3 regions of the Winslowiella toletana genome follow, and region 3 is predicted to be linked to each of the others. Evidence: riboswitches for the same ligand, from Rfam matches in the RefSeq annotation. Region 3 holds a riboswitch; each other region holds the start of a gene.
The links. Region 3 has a riboswitch for thiamine pyrophosphate ahead of thiC (phosphomethylpyrimidine synthase ThiC). Riboswitches for the same ligand answer to the same signal wherever they lie in the genome.
Positions count from the first base shown of each region.

Region 1: another riboswitch for thiamine pyrophosphate. It lies ahead of thiB (thiamine ABC transporter substrate binding subunit); the one in region 3 lies ahead of thiC (phosphomethylpyrimidine synthase ThiC).
Region 2: another riboswitch for thiamine pyrophosphate. It lies ahead of thiM (hydroxyethylthiazole kinase); the one in region 3 lies ahead of thiC (phosphomethylpyrimidine synthase ThiC).

Region 1 is NZ_CP134152.1:881,567-885,798, reverse strand. Features, by position in the region: gene RIN69_RS04045 (sugar efflux transporter) at 1-388, opposite strand, end outside; gene sgrR (HTH-type transcriptional regulator SgrR) at 629-2,290, shown strand; TPP riboswitch at 2,326-2,454, shown strand; gene thiB (thiamine ABC transporter substrate binding subunit) at 2,500-3,486, shown strand; gene thiP (thiamine/thiamine pyrophosphate ABC transporter permease ThiP) at 3,462-4,232, shown strand, end outside.
Region 2 is NZ_CP134152.1:3,178,352-3,182,583, reverse strand. Features, by position in the region: gene mltB (lytic murein transglycosylase B) at 1-666, shown strand, start outside; gene RIN69_RS14995 (RcnB family protein) at 738-1,070, opposite strand; TPP riboswitch at 1,284-1,384, shown strand; gene thiM (hydroxyethylthiazole kinase) at 1,417-2,211, shown strand; gene thiD (bifunctional hydroxymethylpyrimidine kinase/phosphomethylpyrimidine kinase) at 2,208-3,008, shown strand; gene fbaB (class I fructose-bisphosphate aldolase) at 3,172-4,224, shown strand.
Region 3 is NZ_CP134152.1:4,606,402-4,610,633, reverse strand. Features, by position in the region: gene thiE (thiamine phosphate synthase) at 1-190, opposite strand, end outside; gene thiC (phosphomethylpyrimidine synthase ThiC) at 187-2,121, opposite strand; TPP riboswitch at 2,213-2,313, opposite strand; gene rsd (sigma D regulator) at 2,400-2,906, opposite strand; gene nudC (NAD(+) diphosphatase) at 3,024-3,797, shown strand; gene hemE (uroporphyrinogen decarboxylase) at 3,836-4,232, shown strand, end outside.

The sequences.
Region 1 (4,232 bases), 1.2 Mb from region 3:
CGCGCGCCAGAGCAAAAATCTGCGGCATCGCCACGCTGGCCAGCGCCGAAAGAAAAACGCCGGCGGTAATCAGCGTCAGATAGTGACGATTAAAAGCAAACAGCAACGCATTCAGCAGCGCCATCAGGCAGCAAAACAGAATCAGCATCCGCCGATCGCCACGGCTGTCAGATCGCTTCGCCAGTAGCAGGCTTACCGCAATTCCGGCAATGGCATTAACGGTATAAAACAGCCCAACCCAGAACGGCCGGACTTCCACTTCGCGGCTGAGAAACAGGCTCAGGGTCGGAGCCTGCAAGGCACCGGCGATGCCAACCATAAAAGAGACTGCCATAAAAGCGACATAAACCGGATTGATGCGACGACGACGGGTCAGCAGCGATTTCATACTTTGATCCTTCCTGGATGGAAGAGGCGAAAAAATGACAAATAAGAAGCGTAGAAGAAACCACAGGGAAAAGAAAAAAGCCAGCAGACATTAATCCACTGGCAGGTGAAAGCACCATACTCAGAATGAGATGAAAGTGCGCCATCAAAAGCGATGCCTCCCGCGCTTCCATCTGTGGCTATTATTGCCATAATACCGGAACTAAAAAACTGATGGCTTTCACTGCGGAGTTCCCCTTTTATGTCCTCTCCCCGCTTGCAGCAACAATTTATTCGCCTGTGGCAGAGCTGTAATGGCCAGTCGCAAGAGACCACGCTTAATGAGCTGGCTAATCAGCTCAGCTGTTCGCGCCGTCATATGCGCAATTTATTGAACGCGATGCAAGGGCACGGCTGGCTGGAGTGGCAGGCGGAAGCCGGACGCGGCAAACGATCGATGCTGACTTTCCTCTATACCGGCCTCGCGCTGCAACAGCAGCGCGCCGAAGATCTGCTGGAGCAGGATCGCATCGATCAGCTAGTGCAGCTGGTCGGCGATAAAAACCAGGTGCGCCAGATGATTACTTCCCATCTCGGGCGCAGCTTCCGTCAGGGCAAACATATCCTGCGGGTGCTTTATTACCGCTCGCTGCTTAATTTATTGCCCGGTTCCCCCTTACGCCGTTCAGAAACGCACCTCGCGAGGCAGATTTTCAGCAGCCTGACGCGGATAAATGAGGAAAACGGGGAACTGGAGGCGGATATTGCCCATCACTGGCAGCAGATTTCCGCTACCCACTGGCGCTTCTACCTGCGTCCGGCGATCCACTTCCATCATGGCCGCGAGCTGGAGATGGCCGATGTTATTGCCTCGCTGACGCGCCTGACCAGCCAACCGCTGTTCAGCCATCTGATCCGCATTGAATCTTCCACTCCGTGGGCGCTGGATATTCATCTGAGTCAGCCGGATAACTGGCTGCCGTGGCTACTCGGAAATGTCAGTACCATGATTCTGCCGCGTGAATGGCCAACCCTGCCCGACTTTTCGCGCCAGCCGATCGGTACTGGCCCCTACTCCGTGGTGCGCAATCAGCAGTCACAGCTAAAGATTCAGGCATTTGACGACTATTTTGGCTATCGCGCGTTAATAGATGAAGTGGCGATTTGGGTATTACCGGAAATCACAGATGAACTGGTTTACTCCGGCGTGAAACTGCAGGGCAAAAAGCAGGACGAAAAATCAGAAGAGAGCCGGCTGGAAGAGGGCTGCTACTTTCTGCTGTTCGATCAGCGCTCGCCGCAGGGCCGCAATGAGCAGGTACGCCGCTGGGTCAGCTATATCTTTAACCCAATAGCGCTGCTGAACAACTCCGGCATCGGCTATCAGCGCTACTGGTTCCCGGCTTATGGTCTGCTGCCGCGCTGGCACCACCGGCGCGATATGACGCCAGCGGAAAAACCGCAGGGGCTGACCAGCTTAACCCTCACCTGGTACAGCGATCATATCGAACACCAGGGCATTGCCAATGCGCTGGAACCGATCCTTGCGGCGCATGGCGTAAAACTGATTACTCAGCAGATCGATTACGACAGCTGGTATCGCGGCGAAGCCGAAAGTGATATCTGGCTGGGCAGCGCCAATTTTACCCTGCCACTGGAGTTTTCGCTGTTCGCCTTACTGTATGAGATCCCGCTGATCCATCACTGTGTGCAGATCGACTGGGAAGCGGATGCCGAGCGCTGGCGGCAACAGACATTGTCGCTGGCCGACTGGAGTAAACTGCTGGTCGACAGTTACAGTCTGCATCCTCTGTTCCACCACTGGCTACTGTTGGAGGGGCAGCGCAGTATGCGCGGGGTCCGCATGAACACCCTCGGCTGGTTTGATTTTAAATCAGCCTGGTTTGCCCCGCCGGAATCATGAGTCTTTCACTGAGGGCAGTAAATCAATAGAATGGGCCGTTCTCAACGGGGTGCGGAAAAACCTTGTGATGCCGACTGTTTGCCATCCACCGTTTTTCCGCTGAGAAAAACCCGTCGAACCTGATCCGGCTCATACCGGCGTAGGGATTTGAGAGTGCCCGTCGCTCAGATCATGCGCCTCATATAATCCCCTCTCAAGGAGAGCGCATAGTGTTAAACAGGACCCTGCCTTTGTTACTGCTGTTAGCGGCACCGGCATTTGCTGCCAAACCGACGCTGACCGTCTATACCTATGACTCTTTCTCCGCTGACTGGGGGCCTGGCCCGGCGATCAAAAAAGCCTTTGAAGCTGACTGCGACTGCCAGCTGAAATTCGTCGCGCTGGAAGATGGCGTTTCCCTGCTGAATCGTCTGCGGATGGAAGGGAAAAACAGCAAGGCTGACGTGATCCTCGGTCTTGATAACAATCTGTTGCAGGCGGCAGAGCAGACCGGCCTGTTTACCGACAGTAATGTCGATACCCGCAAACTGACTATTCCTGGCGGCTGGCACAACAGCACCTTTGTGCCGTACGACTACGGCTACTTTGCTTTTGTCTACGATAAAACCACACTGACTAACCCGCCGAAAAGCCTGAAAGAACTGGTCGACAGCGATCAAAACTGGAAAGTGATTTATCAGGATCCGCGCACCAGCACACCAGGGCTTGGCCTGCTGTTGTGGATGCAAAAAGTCTTCGGTGATGACGCGCCGCAGGCCTGGCAGAAACTGGCGAAGAAAACCGTTACCGTCACTAAAGGCTGGAGCGAAGCCTACGGCCTGTTCCTGAAAGGCGAAGGTGACCTGGTGCTGAGCTACACCACTTCGCCGGCTTATCATCTGATCGAAGAGAAGAAAGATCGCTATGCCGCCGCGGATTTCGCCGAAGGTCACTATATGCAGGTGGAAGTGGCCGGACAGCTGGCCAGCAGCAAGCAACCGGAACTGGCACAGCGCTTTATGAAATTTATCGTCAGCCAGCCGTTCCAGCAGGCTATTCCAACCGGCAACTGGATGTATCCGGTTACCGACATTAAGCTCCCCGCCGGCTTTGAGACGCTGACAGTTCCGAAAACTTCGCTGGAATTCAACTCACAGCAAGTCGCCGATCAACGCGCGCAATGGATCAGTGCATGGCAACGCGCCGTCAGCCGTTAATCGCTGGCTGGATGATCCCTGGCGGCCTGGCGGCGACACTGCTGGTCGCCGTCGCGATACTGGCGTTTGGCGCACTGTGGTTTAACGCGCCGGAAACCGACTGGCGCGCCATTGCGCAGGACAGCTATCTGTGGCACGTGCTGGGCTTCTCATTCTGGCAGGCGTCATTATCGGCACTGTTGTCGGTCATTCCGGCTATTCCGTTGGCAAGAGCGCTGTATCGCCGCCGCTTCCCCGGACGCGCCGCGCTACTGCGACTCTGCGCGATGACGCTGGTGCTGCCGGTGCTGGTGGCGGTATTTGGTATTCTCAGCGTTTATGGTCGTCAGGGCTGGCTGGCGCAGCTGTGCCAGCTGCTGGGCATTGACTACCCATTTTCACCCTACGGCCTGCAGGGCATTCTGCTGGCGCATGTGTTCTTCAACCTGCCGCTGGCAACGCGCCTGTTGTTACAAACGCTCGAGCAGATTCCCGGTGAGCAGCGGCAACTGGCTGCCCAGCTCGGTATGCGCGGCTGGCACCATTTTCGGCTGGTGGAATGGCCGTGGCTGCGGCGGCAAATTATGCCGGCCGCTGCGCTGATCTTTATGCTGTGCTTCGCCAGTTTTGCTACCGTGTTATCGCTGGGCGGCGGCCCGCAAGCCACCACCATTGAGCTGGCGATTTTTCAGGCACTCAGCTACGACTACGATCCCGGACGCGCGGCGCTACTGGCGCTGCTGCAAATGGTCTGTTGCCTCGGGCTG
Region 2 (4,232 bases), 1.4 Mb from region 3:
GATGCCCTGACGCGAGCCTACCAGGTGTATGGGGTGCCGCCGGAGATTATCGTCGGTATTATTGGTGTTGAAACGCGCTGGGGACGTGTGATGGGCAAAACCCGCATCATTGATGCGCTGGCGACGCTGTCATTTGCCTATCCACGGCGCGCAGAATACTTCAGCGGTGAGCTGGAAACCTTTTTGCTGATGGCGCGTAAAGAGCAGAAAGATCCGCTGGATCTGCGCGGCTCTTACGCCGGAGCGATGGGCTACGGCCAGTTTATGCCGTCATCGTTTAAAGACTATGCGGTAGATTTTAATGGTGATGGTCATATCAATCTGTGGGATCCGGTAGATGCCATTGGCAGCGTGGCTAACTACTTTAAACAGCACGGCTGGCAGAGCAACCAGTCAATCGCGATTCCGGCCAGTGGCCAGGCGCCAGGGCTGGAAACCGGCTTTAAAACGCGCTACAGCCCGGCAACACTGGCCGCTGCTGGCCTGCAACCGCAGGTGCCGTTGCAAAACAATCAACAGGTGAGTTTACTGCGTTTTGATATGGGTAAAAGCTGGCAGTACTGGTATGGCTTGCCAAACTTTTATGTGATTACCCGTTATAACCACAGTAACCATTATGCGATGGCGGTCTGGCAGTTGGGTGAGGCCGTGGCGCTGGCGCGCTAGGGCGTTCTCATCACTGAAACTATTCCCCACTGTGAGCCAGACAGTGGGGAAGCGTCAACCGCGTCGCACGGTCAGCGTTGATAGAAAATATTGCCATCGTAAGCTTTCAGCATTTTTCCGTCGCTGTCGCTAATCAGTACGTAATTCGATCCCATATAGGTCCAGTGACTGCCGGCATCCGGCGCTGGCAGATTACGCACCTGCCACTGTTTTATCTGATATTTATCACTGCGATAGAGCGCCGGAGCGGTGTCACCAAGGGTGTAATGGATAAAGTCAGCGGTAAATTCGGTGATTTCATACGACGGTTTTTCCGCGCCAGGCGTCACCACCGCCGGTGCCGCGAAACAGACGCTGGTGGTCGCCAGCAGCGTTGCCAGCAGCATTATTTTTGTTTTAGCCATACAGTCTCCAGTGAGTAAGCCGATTCCATCTGTCCGATTTCCTATCATTCCGTCAGTTACGCTTAACAGGCAAGAGCAAATGTGTGTTGAAGGATTACAGCAGCTTAACGCGTTATCCTTGCTGGCGAAAAATGACGATAAGTTTACAACTGAACAGCTGCGCTTTATTCTTATCAGCTGCTGGCGTAAGCGCCAGCAATTATAGCGTGAATTATCAATGACTCGGGGTGCCTGCTCTGTGAAGAAAAGGCTGAGAATTACCCGCTGAACCTGAACTGGATAATGCCAGCGGAGGGAAGTCAGATGCCTGAGTGCATCGCCTTCTTGATCGCCGGTTGGGAGTGTTATGAATCTTCAACCTGAGCCTGTTTCTGGCGCGTCCGTCGCCCAATCCCTCTCTCTGTTTCGTCAGCATGCGCCACTGGTGCACTGTATGACTAACGACGTGGTGCAAACCTTTACCGCTAATGTGCTGCTGGCTCTGGGAGCGTCACCGGCGATGGTCGTCGATGCTGAAGAAGCCGCGCAGTTCAGCGCTATCGCTGATGGCCTGTTAGTCAACGTTGGCACCTTAACCCGCGACCGCGCGCAGGCAATGCTGGCGGCCATTGATGCTGCTAATCAGTCACAGAAACCCTGGACGCTGGACCCGGTCGCCGTGGGTGGCCTGACTTTCCGCAGTGAATTTTGCCAGCGTTTGTTGCAACGGCGACCGGCGGCGATTCGCGGTAATGCCTCTGAAATTCTGGCGCTGGCGCAGCATGCCGTCAGCGGTCGCGGCGTCGATAGCTTACACGATTCCGCGTCAGCGATTGCGGCGGCAAAGCAGCTGGCGCAGGTCAGTGGCGCAGTGGTGGCGGTAACCGGTGCGGTGGATTACGTCACTGACGGCACACGCACGCTGAGTGTTGCCGGTGGCTCGCCGCTCATGACTCGGGTGGTCGGCACCGGCTGTGCGCTTTCTGCGGTAGTGGCGGGGTTTGCCGCGCTGCCCGGCGAGCGGATTCACCACGTTGCCAGTGCCTGCCGGGTGATTTCTGCTGCCGGAGAGCGTGCTGCGGCAGTGGCAAATGGGCCGGGAAGCTTTATTCCCGCTTTTCTTGATGCACTCTATCAACTTGATAAGGATGAATGGCTATGAAAAGGATTAACGCTCTGACAATTGCCGGTACCGATCCCAGCGGCGGCGCAGGGATTCAGGCCGACCTGAAGGCGTTTTCGGCACTGGGTGCTTATGGTGCCAGCGTGATTACCGCGCTGGTGGCGCAAAATACCCGTGGTGTGCAGTCAGTTTATCGTATCGAGCCGGAGTTCGTCGGCGCGCAGCTGGATTCGGTGCTGTCGGATGTGCGTATCGACAGCGCTAAAATCGGCATGCTGGCGGAGTGCGATATTGTTGATGTGGTGGCCGATCGTTTACAACAGGCGGCGCTGCCGTGGGTGATACTGGATACCGTGATGCTGGCAAAAAGTGGCGATCCGCTGCTGTCGGTAAAAGCGATTGATACTATGCGTCAGCGTTTATTGCCGCAGGTTTCCCTGATTACGCCGAATATCCCCGAGGCAGCGGCACTGCTGGATTGCCGCATGGCGCGCAACGAGCATGAGATGCAGGCGCAAGGGCGTGCGATGCTGGAGCTGGGCTGCCAGGCGGTACTGATGAAAGGCGGCCATCTCGGCGAGCACGAAAGTCCGGACTGGCTGTTCACCGCCGATCTTGAGCAGCGCTTTACCGCACCGCGTGTGGCAACGCGTCATACCCACGGCACCGGTTGTAGCCTGTCAGCGGCGCTGGCAGCGCTGCGCCCGCGCCATGAAAGCTGGCCAGCCACGGTTGAAGTAGCCAAACACTGGCTGCAGGGCGCGCTGGAACATGCGGATTCGCTGGAAGTGGGCGGCGGCATTGGGCCAGTACACCATTTTTACCGCTGGTGGTAGAGCGGTATACCAAAACGGCGATTATTACCTGCGAATCGTTCTGAAAAATGGAGTCAGCAGTTTGCCTTAAGCGTATGTTTTGGGCCAGGCTTTGTTGGGGCGGCGACAGTCGACCGGTCGGGCCGAAGAAATTCGGCCCATCACTTATCTTTCAGGAGTTAGCATGACGGACATCGTACAGTTATTGGGTAAAGAAGCTGATCAACTTCTGCAACATCGCTGCATGACCATTCCAGCCGAAAGCCTGTATTTACCCGGCGCGGATTATGTCGATCGCGTAATGATCGATAACAACCGTTCTCCAGTCGTGTTACGCAATATGCAAACGTTGTACAACACCGGGCGCCTGGCAGGCAGCGGCTATCTGTCGATTTTGCCCGTTGATCAGGGAGTAGAGCATTCGGCGGCGGCCTCGTTTGCGGCTAATCCGCTCTATTTTGACCCCAAAAATATTGTTGAACTGGCGATTGAAGCCGGTTGTAACTGTGTGGCTTCCACCTATGGCGTGCTGGCCTCGGTATCGCGCCGCTATGCGCACCGCATCCCGTTTTTGGTCAAGCTGAATCACAATGAGACGCTAAGTTATCCGACCCAGTACGACCAGACGCTGTACGCCAGCGTCGAGCAGGCGTTTAACCTCGGCGCGGTTGCCGTCGGTGCCACTATCTATTTCGGTTCTGAACAGTCGCGCCGCCAGATTGAAGAGATCTCTGCCGCTTTTGAACGTGCGCATGAGCTGGGAATGGTTACCGTACTGTGGGCCTATCTGCGTAATAACGCGTTTAAAAAAGACGGCACTGATTATCACGCCAGTGCGGATCTCACCGGGCAGGCCAACCATCTGGCGGCAACGATTGGCGCAGATATCGTCAAGCAGAAAATGGCGGAAAATAACGGCGGTTATCAGGCGGTCAATTTCGGCTATACCGATGAGCGCGTTTACAGCAAACTGACCAGTGAAAATCCGATTGATCTGGTACGTTACCAGTTAGCCAACTGCTACATGGGCCGTGCCGGACTGATTAACTCCGGTGGCGCGGCTTCCGGTGATACCGATATCGCCGAGTCGGTGCGGACGGCGGTGATCAATAAACGTGCCGGTGGAATGGGGCTGATTCTGGGACGTAAAGCATTTAAGAAGTCGATGAAAGAGGGCGTAGCGCTAATTAATGCGGTACAGGATGTCTATCTGTCGAAAGATGTGACTATCGCTTAACGGCTCTT
Region 3 (4,232 bases):
GTGCGCGATAGCGTTTACCCAGCGCGATGGCTGCAGCTATCGCCGGTTCTACTGCCTCGTCAGGCTGATCTTTTATCCGCAACTGGATGGTGCGAACACCCGCGTCCAGCAAGCGGGCAATCCATTCCACACTGTCGACCACTGGATAAAGCCCGAGTTTTTTTTCAGTGGCAGGGAAGGGCGCGCTCATACATTTTCCTCCTGTTGCAGGCCATCGGCCGGGTGATAAAGTTCGCCGCCGCGACTGCGGAATTCCGTCGACATCTGCGCCATGCCGACCTCAATCGGCTGTGCCATTGCCTCTTGCTGCGCGGCATATTCACGCACTTCCTGGGTAATCTTCATTGAGCAGAATTTCGGGCCGCACATGGAACAGAAATGTGCCACTTTGCCGGATTCCTGCGGCAGAGTTTCATCGTGGTAAGCCCGGGCGGTATGCGGGTCCAGTGCCAGGTTAAACTGATCTTCCCAGCGGAATTCGAAGCGTGCTTTTGACATGGCGTTATCGCGGATCTGCGCGCCCGGATGGCCTTTGGCGAGGTCGGCGGCGTGGGCGGCAATTTTGTAGGTGATCAGTCCCTGTTTGACGTCTTCCTTGTTTGGCAGGCCAAGATGCTCTTTAGGCGTAACGTAACAGAGCATCGCACAGCCGAACCAGCCAATCATCGCCGCGCCAATGCCTGAGGTGAAATGGTCATAGCCTGGCGCAATATCGGTGGTTAACGGGCCGAGGGTATAGAACGGTGCTTCATGGCAGTGTTCCAGCTGTTCGGTCATATTCCGGCGAATCATCTGCATCGGCACATGGCCCGGACCTTCAATCATCACCTGCACATCATATTCCCAGGCGATTTTCGTCAACTCACCCAGCGTACGCAGCTCGGCAAACTGTGCTTCGTCATTGGCATCCTGAATCGAGCCGGGGCGCAGGCCGTCGCCTAATGACAGCGAAATATCATAGGCGGCGCAAATCTGGCAGATGTCGCGGAAATGCTGATAAAGGAAGCTCTCCTGGTGATGTGACAGGCACCATTTGGCCATAATCGATCCGCCACGTGAGACAATACCGGTCAGACGTTTCGCGGTCATTGGCACGTAGCGCAGCAGCACACCGGCGTGAATAGTAAAATAATCCACTCCCTGTTCGGCCTGTTCCAGCAGCGTATCGCGGAAGATTTCCCAGTTAAGGTCTTCGGCAATGCCATTCACTTTCTCCAGCGCCTGATAAATCGGCACCGTACCAATCGGCACCGGGCTGTTACGCAAAATCCATTCGCGAGTTTCGTGAATATAGCGGCCGGTAGAGAGATCCATTACCGTGTCGGCACCCCAGCGGGTAGACCACACCAGTTTCTCCACTTCCTCTTCAATCGAAGAGGTGACCGCGGAATTACCAATATTGGCATTCACTTTCACCAGGAAGTTACGGCCGATAATCATCGGTTCCGATTCCGGATGATTGATATTGGCCGGGATAATCGCGCGACCTGCGGCCACTTCCTGGCGGACAAACTCGGCGGTGATATTTTCCGGCAGCTGTGCACCGAAACTGTTGCCGGGATGCTGTTGCAGCAGAACCTCACCGCGGATGCGATCGCGGCCCATATTTTCCCGCAGCGCGATAAATTCCATTTCCGGCGTGATGATGCCGAGGCGAGCATAGTGCAACTGGGTGACACAGCGACCGGCCAGCGCGCGCTTCGGGCGCGGCAGGTTATCAAAGCGCAAATGCTCCAGTCCTTCATCGGCCAGCCGCTGCTGGCTATAGCTTGAGCTGAGCTGGTCGATCTCTTGTGTATCACCACGTTCAGCAATCCAGCCGGCACGTAATTTCTCCAGGCCAGTATGGACATCAATGCTGGCGCTCGGATCGCCATACGGACCGGCAGTGTCGTACACCGGGACCGGCTCGTTATCCTCAAATTTTGGCTGATCTTTGCTGCCACCCACCATGGTCTGGCTCAGCTGAATTTCACGCATTGGCACACGAATATCCGCGCGTGAACCGCTCAGATAAATTCGTCTGGAATTGGGAAAAGCGGTGCCTTGCAGGGAATCGATAAACTGTTGGGCCTGAGCGCGTTGCTCACGACGACGGGATTTTTTCTCAACGGTAGACATAGCTCATATCCTGATTACAAGGAAAAATGGCTTGTCCGGAGTTCGGAGGGAGTAACAGACGGTGTGACGACGTGTCGGCAAACACCGAAAAAGATTGTTTACTCTTGTTCCCTTCGCAGGTACTAACCTGATCAGGTTCCGCGGATCCCGAATTAACGGTCTCAGCCCCGGGGGGCACTCCGACAAGATGTTGGTCGTATAAAACACAACCAAAAAATAGCCCCTCCAGCATAGGGGGGCTTTTGGCAAACTACAACAAATTTACTACCTGAGCAACCTTACGCCGGACGAACCAGAGCAGGCTCATTGGCCGCTGGCTGTGGGCGCAATTTGTGGTCGAAGGCGAGCTGAATCAGCTTATCTTCAAGAGTAAAGCGTGCTTCAAGCGCTTCACCGACGCCGGATAATGCCTGCTGGAATTCCAGACAGTTGTCATCATCAATCGCCGTTTCCAGGTGAGTATCGTAATAATCCATGATGCGTTCAGTGTTGGCCTGCAGCGCCGGATAAATCTGGGAAGCCGCAATCAGCGGGCTATCACCCTGCAGTTCATCAATGATACGTTCGTAAATATTGAAGTGTCCGGTGGAAAGGTAGTCCACCAGTCTCTGACAAAAGTTATCCAGAGCTTCATCGTCAAGTACGGTTAGTGGATCTTTGTTAGGCTTCATACCCACTAACTGATAATAGGCGGCCAGTAGCGGTCTGCGGGCATTTAACCAGAGATCCACCAGTTCATTACTACCACCGACGCGTGCGGCCAGAGCATCTAACTGGTTAAGCATGATCAACTCCGTTGAGTAAATACCCTGCTACTTTGGGTATTATAGTTATAAGCATCTTTCCGAATACTTAACATCAGTACTACAGAGTGCCTGTTAAAGCAAAGGATAACAAATTTTATGGAACATGAGATCTCAAGCGTAGACGCTGGCTGGTGGGTTGTCAGCCATGAGCAGAAACTTTGGTTACCGAAGGGGGATCTGCCGCACGGTAATGCGGAAACTTTCGGGCTGACAGGATCGAAAGGATCGCTGATCGGTGAATGGCAGGGTGAAAAGGTGTGGTTGATCCGCGAGAACCGCGCGGAAAATATGGGATCGGTACGGCAAATTATCGATCAGGATGTCGGGTTGTTTCAACTGGCGGGGCGCGGGGTCCAACTGGCAGAATTCTTCCGCTCTCATCGCTGGTGCGGTTATTGCGGCCACGAAATGCACCACAGCAAAAGTGAAAATGCCTGTCTCTGCGGCCATTGTCGTCAGCGTTACTATCCGCAAATCGCGCCCTGCATTATTGTCGCCATTCGCCGTGGCGACGAGATACTGCTGGCGCAGCATGCCCGCCATCGCAACGGTATTTATACCGTACTGGCCGGATTTGTTGAGGTCGGCGAAACGCTGGAGCAAGCCGTGGCGCGTGAAGTGATGGAAGAGAGCAGCGTCAAAGTGAAAAACGTGCGTTACGTGACTTCGCAGCCGTGGCCGTTTCCTCATTCACTGATGATGGCGTTTATGGCCGAATACGATGCCGGTGAGTTGCAGCACGATGGTAAAGAGCTGATTGACGCTGGCTGGTATCGCTATGACGAGCTGCCGCTGTTACCGCCGCCGGGTACGGTGGCCCGTCGGCTGATTGAGGATACTGTTGCACTGTGCCGCGCCGAAGCGCAATGAGTGATATACTGAGCACCTGTTTTTGAGAGAGTCTGATGATGAGTGAATTGAAGAACGATCGTTACCTGCGTGCTCTGCTGCGCCAGCCCGTTGATATCACCCCGGTATGGATGATGCGTCAGGCAGGACGTTATTTGCCAGAGTACAAAGCCACTCGCGCAGTGGCGGGTGACTTTATGTCACTGTGCAAGAATGCCGAGCTGGCGTGTGAAGTCACGCTGCAACCACTGCGACGTTATCCGCTTGATGCGGCGATCCTGTTCTCCGATATCCTGACCATTCCTGATGCGATGGGCTTAGGGCTCTACTTCGAAACCGGTGAAGGCCCACGTTTCTCATCGCCGATTACCTGTCGCGCCGATGTGGAAAAACTGCCAATCCCGGACCCGGAGCACGAACTGGGTTACGTGATGAACGCTGTACGCACCATTCGTA